2 regions of the Halomonas sp. ANAO-440 genome follow, and region 1 is predicted to be linked to the other one. Evidence: predicted binding sites of a transcription regulator. Region 1 holds the regulator's gene; the other holds the start of a gene.
The links. Region 1 encodes FliA, which starts transcription of late flagellar genes. Its sites were predicted from a motif close to CTAAAGTTNNNNNNNNNNCNGCCGATA; they were not measured.
Positions count from the first base shown of each region.

Region 1 (4,210 bases):
CCCCGTCAGGGCGCCGTGGAAGCGCCGGCGCGCTCCCCCAGCCTGCTGGGGCAGGGGCGCCGCCTCTCCAGTACGCTGCTGGCCCTGCGGCAACGGCTGACGGGATTCCAGCAATTGGAAGCGGTCTGGGATCTGCTCGGCCTGCCGGCAGTCGTCCAGCAGCGTCGGCTGGAGTCACTGCTGTCCTCTTACCCGGAGCCCGAGCAGGCGCTGGGCATGCTGTGGAGCGAGCGTCGGCGAGTCAAGGGCGAGCGCTGGTCCATGCCGGATATCGCCATCGACCCGGAGGGGGGCTGGTTGGCGTTGCCACTGCTTCAGCACCGCCAGGTAGCTGGGCAACAGTCGCGACTGGAGGATGCATTGCAACGCTTGGCGGTCAGCGTGCATCTGCTACAGGGTTTGCCCGATGGCGAAGCGGCTGACTGGCTGGAGGAGAAGGCCATCACCTGGTGCAGCCAGGTGCGTGGCAGCCAGCGCGTCGAGCATGCCGGCGAGCGTCTGTCACTGTCGACGCTGGGTGAGCTGGCCGAGCCGCTGGGGGATGTGGCCTGTCGCTTCCGTGGGGCGCCGGGGCGCCTCGCCCTCTCGAGCCTGCCGGTGGCAGTGGCTCTCAAGGCAGGGAAGGGCGTGCAAGCGGTCTCGGTGCGAGCCTGGCTTGGCGACGTGCGTGATACGGAGAGCGGGCGCGTCCTGGCCAAGCGCTACTGGGTGACGCCGTCACGGCTGGGGCGTGATCCGCAATCGTTGCTGGTGGCGCAGCTTCAGGGCGATGCGCTGCCGCAGTTGACGCGGCGGGCCTGGCAGCGGCTGGCCCCTTCGGAACTGGGGGAGGTGAGGCCCGATGTGCGTCTGCTGATGGCAAGTGGTCTGGCGACAGTTGCGGCGCATCTGGACCTGGCCGAAGACGAAGCGGCCATGGACCTGCGCGCCGAACTGTTGGGCCTGTCTGGAGGGCGGCAGCGTCGCCGTGACGTGGCGCTGCTGGAATCCCTCATGCAACTGTTCATGGTACGTGATGCCATTCGGCATCTGGGTCTCGGTGAAAGGGAGTCAGGCTAGATGGGTATGGATCAGGCCGCCGGGCTACGCAAGTGGTCGAACATGACGCCAAGAGCTCCCCAGGAAGCGTGCCCCGATCACGTTGCTGCGATGCTGGTATCACTGGGAGGAGGCGCCGCTCCAGCTGGCCATGTCGGCTCGGCTCCCACGTCCTCTGCACAGGCCTCGGCGCAGCGCCCGAGGCGCCGTTTGGAATCGGACACGACTCTGATGGTATTGGGGCTTCCCGGCACCGGCGCGCATCATACCGGTAAGGTCACAGAGCTGTTCGAGGCCTGGGCCAACGAGGGTCGTGACTGGGTAGGCAATCCCCGGGCATGGCGGGTGGTGGCACTGCCTGCAGGCAGCCCGCATCTGCCGGTGCTTGCCGGCGAGCAGGCGCGTTGGGCGCTCTGGGTCGATGCAGATCCGGAGGCATTCCGTCGCGCCTATCGCGTGTTGAAGCAGGTAGCCGAGCGTGGTGGGCCGCAGCGCATGCTGCTGGTCCATCCGCCGAGCGTTGGACGACAGGGGCTGCTGAGTAATCTGCGTCATGCCGCGGCAAGCTATCTTGGTATCGAGCTGCTGGTATTGGCAAGATGAAGCTAATACAGCAGTCGTGGGCGAAACTGTTGCTGGGGCTGGGAGGCACACTCATTGCCAGCCTGGCACAGGCATCGGGCAGTTGGGTGGCCAGTGCCCCGGCAGTGCAGGTGGTCATGTCGGACCGGCAGGTCCAGTCTGCGGATATGGTGCCGCCTACGGCCGAACTGGCCCGGAATCAGGTCATGGGGCGGGTGAGCTGGCAGTTCCAGACCTCGTCCGGCGCCGAGGTGAATGCCCGGCTATGTCACGCGGGTGGCTGTGTCACGTTGGCAGGGCCGCGGGGACACACCGAAGCATTCGCAGGCATACCGGCGGACTCGGCGCTCTACTTCCAGTTTGCGCTGCGGGAGCGCGGACAGCGAGCCATGACGTTGCAGGGGCTGCAGGTCATCGTGAACCACCATGAACAGGAGCGTGCCGCAGCGGGTTCATATGACGGCAGTCGGCGGGGTAGCGGGCGTTGTGACAGTTAACGGTACTGAAGCAAGCGAAACCTGTTGAGTGAATCAGCACCCTTTGAAATGGGCTGGCAGCCACGAGAGCAAGCGTATGTACACAGCACGAGGCAAGATAGATCAGGGGGACATGCTGGCGGAGTATCTTCCGCTGGTCAGGCGACAGGCGCTCTCCCTTCAGGTGCGTCTACCGGCGAGCATCGAGCTGGATGACCTGATCCAGGCGGGCACGGTCGGGCTGCTTGAAGCCATGGGGCGTTTCGACTCCTCCCAGGGAGCAAGCTTCGCCACCTTTGCCAGCCAACGCATTCGTGGCGCCATGCTGGATGAGCTCAGAAGCCGGGACTGGCTGCCCCGCAGCGTGAGACGCAATGCCAGAGCGGTCGATGAGGTCGTCAGGCGGCTGGAGCAGCAGCTCGGGCGACATGCCGAAGAGACAGAGATTGCCGCTGAGCTGGACATGGATCTGGCGACGTATCGCCAATTGTTGAACGATACCAACAGCGGGCATTTGCTGCCGTTCGAGGCGTTGCTGGCGGAGGGCGTTGAGCCCGGTGTTGCAGACGCCACGGCGGATACGCCTTACAAGCAATTGATTGATCAGCAGAAGCGACAGCAGCTGGTGGAGGGTATCGAGGCGTTACCGGAGCGGGAAAAGCTGTTGATGGCGCTCTACTACCAGGAAGAGCTGAACCTCAAGGAGATTGGTGTCGTCATGGGCGTGACCGAGTCACGGGTCTGCCAGCTCCACAGCCAGGCAGTCAGCCGGCTTCGCAGCCGGCTGGGCGAACAGGAAGAGTAGCCGGCCCGTTGTCGATCGAGGCATGGCTCTACAGATTGTTCATCAAGGCGCGTGCGCTGGCCAAGGCATCCATGTAGCAACTGTGCAACTGGTCAGCCGGGATGTCGTTGATGGATTCCTCCACCTGGCGCTCATGATTCTCGCAGAGCGTCAGTACCGCCCCCAGGGGGCCTGCACGCTCCTTTAGTGCAGCCAGGATGTGAGGGTTGAGCGGTAGCTGCGCGAGCAAGGTGTCGCGATCTTCCTCGAGCAGGGCATCCATCATCGAAAAGAGGCCGGTGGTAAAGGCGTCTTCTGCATCCAGGATGGGGAAAGGGGCCGACAGGTTGCGGCACATGAATGCTCGGATCAGCGCCATGCGCAGGATGATCCTGGACGACGGCTGGAGGCTGGCGAGGGTCAGTGTAAGAATGAGCCGCCTTAGCTCGATCAGGCCGAGCACCTGCATCGCCCGATACAGATCGATCTCCTTTCCGCCACGGTTGTAGTAGTTCGAGTTGGCCCGCCTAAGTACTGCCACATGAAGGTGAGGTATCTGTACCACGAGTTCCTGAAGACGATGAATGTCACTGTCTTCCTCGTAGAGCGCCCGAATCAATCGTATCTGTGCTGCGCGGTTACCGTGTCTCCCCCGGGGAGGGGAGGCGATGAAGCTGGGGCGCGCCAGATAGTGCCCGTTAAAGTAAGCGCAGCCGATCTCGCGATAGCGTTCGAGCTCTTCACGGTCATCGATGTTTTCCACCAGCAGCTTGATGTTGCGGGCGGGGAGGCGTTCGAGAGTCTTGGCATCGATGTCATGGGGAGTCGTCACCAGAATGATGTCGGTTCTGGGGAGTAGCGCCTCGAGATACTGCATCACCAGGCTGGCGGGCAGGACGATGCGATAACCCCGTTCCCGCATGTCGTCCAGGCGGTCGAGAAGCTTCTCGTCCACCTCCGGCATATCGGCGATGCCGATGGCCATGCGCGGTGCCGGGGTAGGAAGCAGCTCCGGGCTGGCGAGCCATGCCATCGGCAGATCGACGAAGAGCGTTCGCTCAGCCAGAAGGCCGGCATCACCGAGTTCATAAACTGCGCTGGACAGTGCCCGGGCAGTGTCGGCCATCGTGTCATCGGATTCGTTCATTCCACTTTGCCGATAGACCAGGCGGTCCGCCACATGAGCGTGCTCCGTGTCGTGAATCGGATGAAGTGCAATGGTGCAAGGATTGAAATCCGCTTGCTCTGGCATGTTGCTGGGCTCCCTGCTGAGTGAGATCTCACTCAAGACTTTGTCATGATGCGACTTCTGCGCGTATTCGATCGATTG
Region 1 is NZ_JAHXBV010000024.1:44,562-48,771, forward strand. Features, by position in the region: gene flhF (flagellar biosynthesis protein FlhF) at 1-1,059, shown strand, start outside; gene KZO25_RS15650 (hypothetical protein) at 1,060-1,641, shown strand; gene KZO25_RS15655 (flagellar protein FlhE) at 1,638-2,117, shown strand; gene KZO25_RS15660 (RNA polymerase sigma factor FliA) at 2,194-2,901, shown strand; gene KZO25_RS15665 (EAL and HDOD domain-containing protein) at 2,930-4,132, opposite strand.

Region 2 (4,210 bases), on a different contig from region 1:
ACCTCGGGGGACTGCCACCACTCCAGCAGTTCGTCGTCGTCGACGGCGCGGCTGAAGGGGCTGTTGACCACTTCGATTTCGTCGCCACGGGCCTGGGAGAAGCCCATGGCCTGACGCACCAGCCGCTCGATCTGGGCAACTTCCACGTCGCTCAGCGGCACGCGCTGCAAGTCGCCGTCTTCATCGCGCTGTTCGCGATAGTCCACCACCACCGCGGCGGACAGGCGCTGCACCTGCCCCTGGCGGTGCTGGACATGCTCGATGTTGCGGTCGACCTCATAGTTGATCACGCCGTCCTGGCGCAGGTTGCTCAAGGCCAGCAGCTCCTGCTCGGCTTCCTCGATGAGTTCGCCATCCTCATCGACCGGCAGGTTGATCGGGGAGGGCGCGATACCGGGAGGCGTGTTGCTCAGCGCGCCGGGGATGCCCATGGCCAGGTCGTCGCCGCCGCTGTAGGAAACGCTGGATTGGCGGCTGCGCACCGCGGCTTCGTTGGGCGGCTGGTTGGGGCCGAACCGTTCGTTGGTCTCTTCGCGCCGCGAGAAATCGATCTGGGCGGCCACCTGGGCCCGCACGTTCTGCTGGCCCAGAATCGGGACCAGGATGTTTTCGATGCGCTGCTGGAAGGAGCGCTCGACCTCGGCGATATAATCGAGCTGCGTGGCATCCAGGCCGCGGCGGTTGGCCCCGGGCATGGAGAGCAGACGACCGCCCTGGTCGACCACCGTGACGTCTTCGGCGGCCAGTTCGGGCACGCTGCTGGATACCATGTGGATGATGGCGTTGACCTGGCCATCACCGATAACCCGGCCCGATTCAAGGGTCACGATAACCGACGCCTTGGCCGGCTCCTGGTCCCGTACGAATACCGAGGAGCGGGCCATGGCAAGATGGACACGGGCCCGGGATACCGGACCAAGCGACTCGATGGAGCGTGACAGCTCGCCTTCCAGGCCGCGCTGGAAGTTGACCTGCTCGGCAAACTGGCTGACCCCGAAGGCCTGGCTGTCCATCAGCTCGAAGCCGACATTGCCGCCCCGGGGCAGGCCTTGCTCGGCGAGCTGCAGTCGCAGGCCATGCACCTCATCGCCGGGCACCAGCAGGGCCGTGCCGCCTTCGCTGAAGCGATAGGCCACGCCGCGGCTCTCGAGCTCATTGATGATGCGGCCGCCATCCGCTTCGGTGAGGTTGCTGTAGAGCACCCGGTAGTCGGGTTCTCTCGCCCACATCAGCAGTACCACCACGATAGCGATCGAGGCCGCACCGCCGATCAGGATCGCGATCAGCGGGTTGCCACGCATCTGATCCTGAACGCGCTGCAGCAGCGCGCCGGCCGGCTGGTCAGGCGCGGTCTCCTGGCGACCCGGCGTCGCGGCGCCATTGCTCATGCGCACCTCCATGGAGATGCGTCGTTCGCCGCTTGAAACGTATTCCTAAAAGATGGCATTGAGTGCATCCGTCCACCGCATTCTGGCTACCCTTGCGGGCGCAACTGTGATGAACGCTATTATGCGAACCCTGGTCGAGTCCAAAGGCGGGAAAAGCCCGTGTTTTTCATGCCATTTGCCGGTATGGCGTCGTGACCATAGCTGTTAGCCTTGGCTACATTCGTTACGTGACACTTCCGAACCAACAGAACGGGGGCCGCAAGCCATGAGTTCACCTGCCATACAGTCCGCGCTGGCCCAGATGCAGACCCTTGCGACACAGGCCGGCGGGCAGGCTGCCAAGGGGCAGCAGGTCTCGACCATGGTGGGGCAGGGCGGCTTTGCCGGCGAGCTGCAAGCCTCCATCCAGCGCATCAACCGCTTGCAGCAGGCGTCCAGCGCCAAGGCGATGGCATTCCAGGCCGGCGATCCCAACGTGGAGCTGAACGACGTCATGGTCGACATGCAGAAGGCCAGCGTGGCCTTCCAGATGGGGCTGCAGGTAAGGAACCGCCTGGTTTCCGCCTATCGCGACGTCATGAATATGCAGGTCTAGCAGCCCAGCCTCCTAGGCACTGTCTGAAAAGTCGGCGAGCGACGGTCAGACAAGGCAAAAATCAGCGAAAAGACGGAGTTTACGGAGTGTAAATGAGTACTTTGAGCTGATTTTTAACGCCGTATGACCGAGCGCAGCCAGTTTTCGGACAATGCCTAGGCTTCCAGGCGAATCAAGCGTCCCTGCAATTCATCCAGCCTTTCGGCAATGGCCAGCACTTCCTCGCTGGGAATCTGGCGCAACACGTCGCCGGTTTCCCGGTCCACGATCCGCGTCACCACCCGTGACGGCATCTCGTTGAGCTCGAATTCCACGCCATGCTGGCGAAGCACTTCATTGATACGCTGAATCGGCTCGACCAGATCCGCCTGGGCGGGTGAGTTGCCGTGGCTCTCGGCCTGGCTCAGCATGGTGCCCGCAGCGGGCAAGGATGCCAGAACGCTCTCCTTGCGCTGTCGCGGCGTCAGGTCGTGCAACGCCGAAGCGCTCAAGCTGTTGGTGGCATCGGTAAGTGGTGAAGACATGGCCTGTTTTCCTTGTATGCGCCCTTGGCAAGCATTCAACCATCCATCGCCCGGTTTCCCGGTCCAGCTACGACAGATCGTAATGCCGCCCCCCGAAGCCGGCGGACGAGCCGGCTTCTCCCATTAGTGCTATGCACCTCTTCTATCGGCAGGGTCGAACAAAAACTTTAGTAACAATGTTACCGGCCGTTTCCATGCATGTGTCACGCTGCAGAGTAGGCGAGCTTTCGCTGCGTCTCTGTACCGGTTGGCTGGACCTCGCTTTCCCAGACATTGCCGCCCTGCAGCGCTTCATCGACCTTGAAGCGGGCGATCAGGCGCGTCATATCGTTCGCCTGCTCATCCAGTGATTGGCTTGCCGCGGCGACCTGCTCCACCAGCGTGGCGTTGTGCTGTGTCATCTCCTCGAGCTGCCCGATTGCCTGGTTGATCTGCTCGATGCCCGCCGACTGTTCGCTTGCCGCCGTGGACATCTCGATGATCAGATTGGCCACTTGTTCTATCCCCAGGGAAATCGTCTCCAGGGTTTCACTGGTGGCATTGACCAGCTTCTCCCCTTCGTTGATGCGGGCGACATTGATACCGACCACTTTGCGTATCTGCTCGGCTTCCTCGGCGCTGCGGCTGGCCAGCTTGCGCACCTCCGAGGCGACCACGGCAAAGCCGCGGCCATGCTCTCCGGCCCTGGCCGCCTCCACCGATGCATTCAGCGCCAGCAGGTTGGTCTGGAAGGCGATGCTGTCGATCGCCTCGACGATGCGGGTGACCTCACGGTTGGCCTCATGAATCTGCTGCATGGCGCCGCGGGCACTGTTGGCCACGCTGCTGCCCTTGCCGGCCTGGTTTGCCGCTTCACGGGAGAGCGCCTCGGCCTGCCGGGCATTGTCGGCGGTCTGACGCACGCTGGCCGTCATCTGCTCCATGCTGGAAGCGGTTTCTACCAGGGAGGAGGACTGCTCCTCGGTGCGCTGAGCGAGGTCACGGTTCCCCTCGTTTATCTGTCCGCTGGCCACGCCGACCGACATGGCGCCTTGCTTGATATTCGAGACCAGCAGCTCGGAATCGGCGGTGGATTCATTGAAGGCGCGATAGAGCTGCGCCAGTTCGTCTTTGCCTGGGGCATCCAGCCGCAGGGTGAGATCTCCGCTGCTGCGCTGGATCGCTGCCAGCGTCGCACGCAGTGGCAGCACGATGCTGCGCACGATCACGGCGGCAAGCAGCAATGCCAGGATACTGGCAACCGCCGCCACGACGAGGTGGCTGGTCAGGTCACCCCTTGCTTCACTCCTGAGCCGTGAGGCCGTGGCCAATACATCTTCCGCCACGGCATCCTCTACCTGCTTGAGCAGGTCTATCCTGTCGGTCTGCCAGTCGAACCACTGCTGTGCATCGATGCCGTAGCCACCGGCCGTGCCTCGTTCGATGGCGACGTTGCGCAGTGACGTCAGCCGTTCGGCTGTCGGGCTCTCGCCCACCGCCTGGAACCGCTGATGCATTTCAGGGGTGGAAAGAGTGGTAAAGGCCTCCTCGAAGGCATCCTGTCTGCCCAGCAGTTTGAGCAATTGCTGATAGCTTGCCGGTGTCATGCTGTCAGAGCCGAAGGCACCGGTGAGCATGGCACGCTCAATGCCGGCCAGTTCCTTGGTCTGCAGCAGGTTGTAATAGGCCGCCATGCGGCTGGCCACGCTGCCTTCTCCCTTGGC
Region 2 is NZ_JAHXBV010000002.1:434,937-439,146, forward strand. Features, by position in the region: gene fliF (flagellar basal-body MS-ring/collar protein FliF) at 1-1,388, opposite strand, end outside; gene fliE (flagellar hook-basal body complex protein FliE) at 1,654-1,983, shown strand; gene KZO25_RS03060 (flagellar protein FlaG) at 2,139-2,507, opposite strand; gene KZO25_RS03065 (methyl-accepting chemotaxis protein) at 2,711-4,210, opposite strand, start outside.
Region 2: the regulator FliA is predicted to act here: its motif matches at 2,651-2,677, upstream of KZO25_RS03060 (flagellar protein FlaG).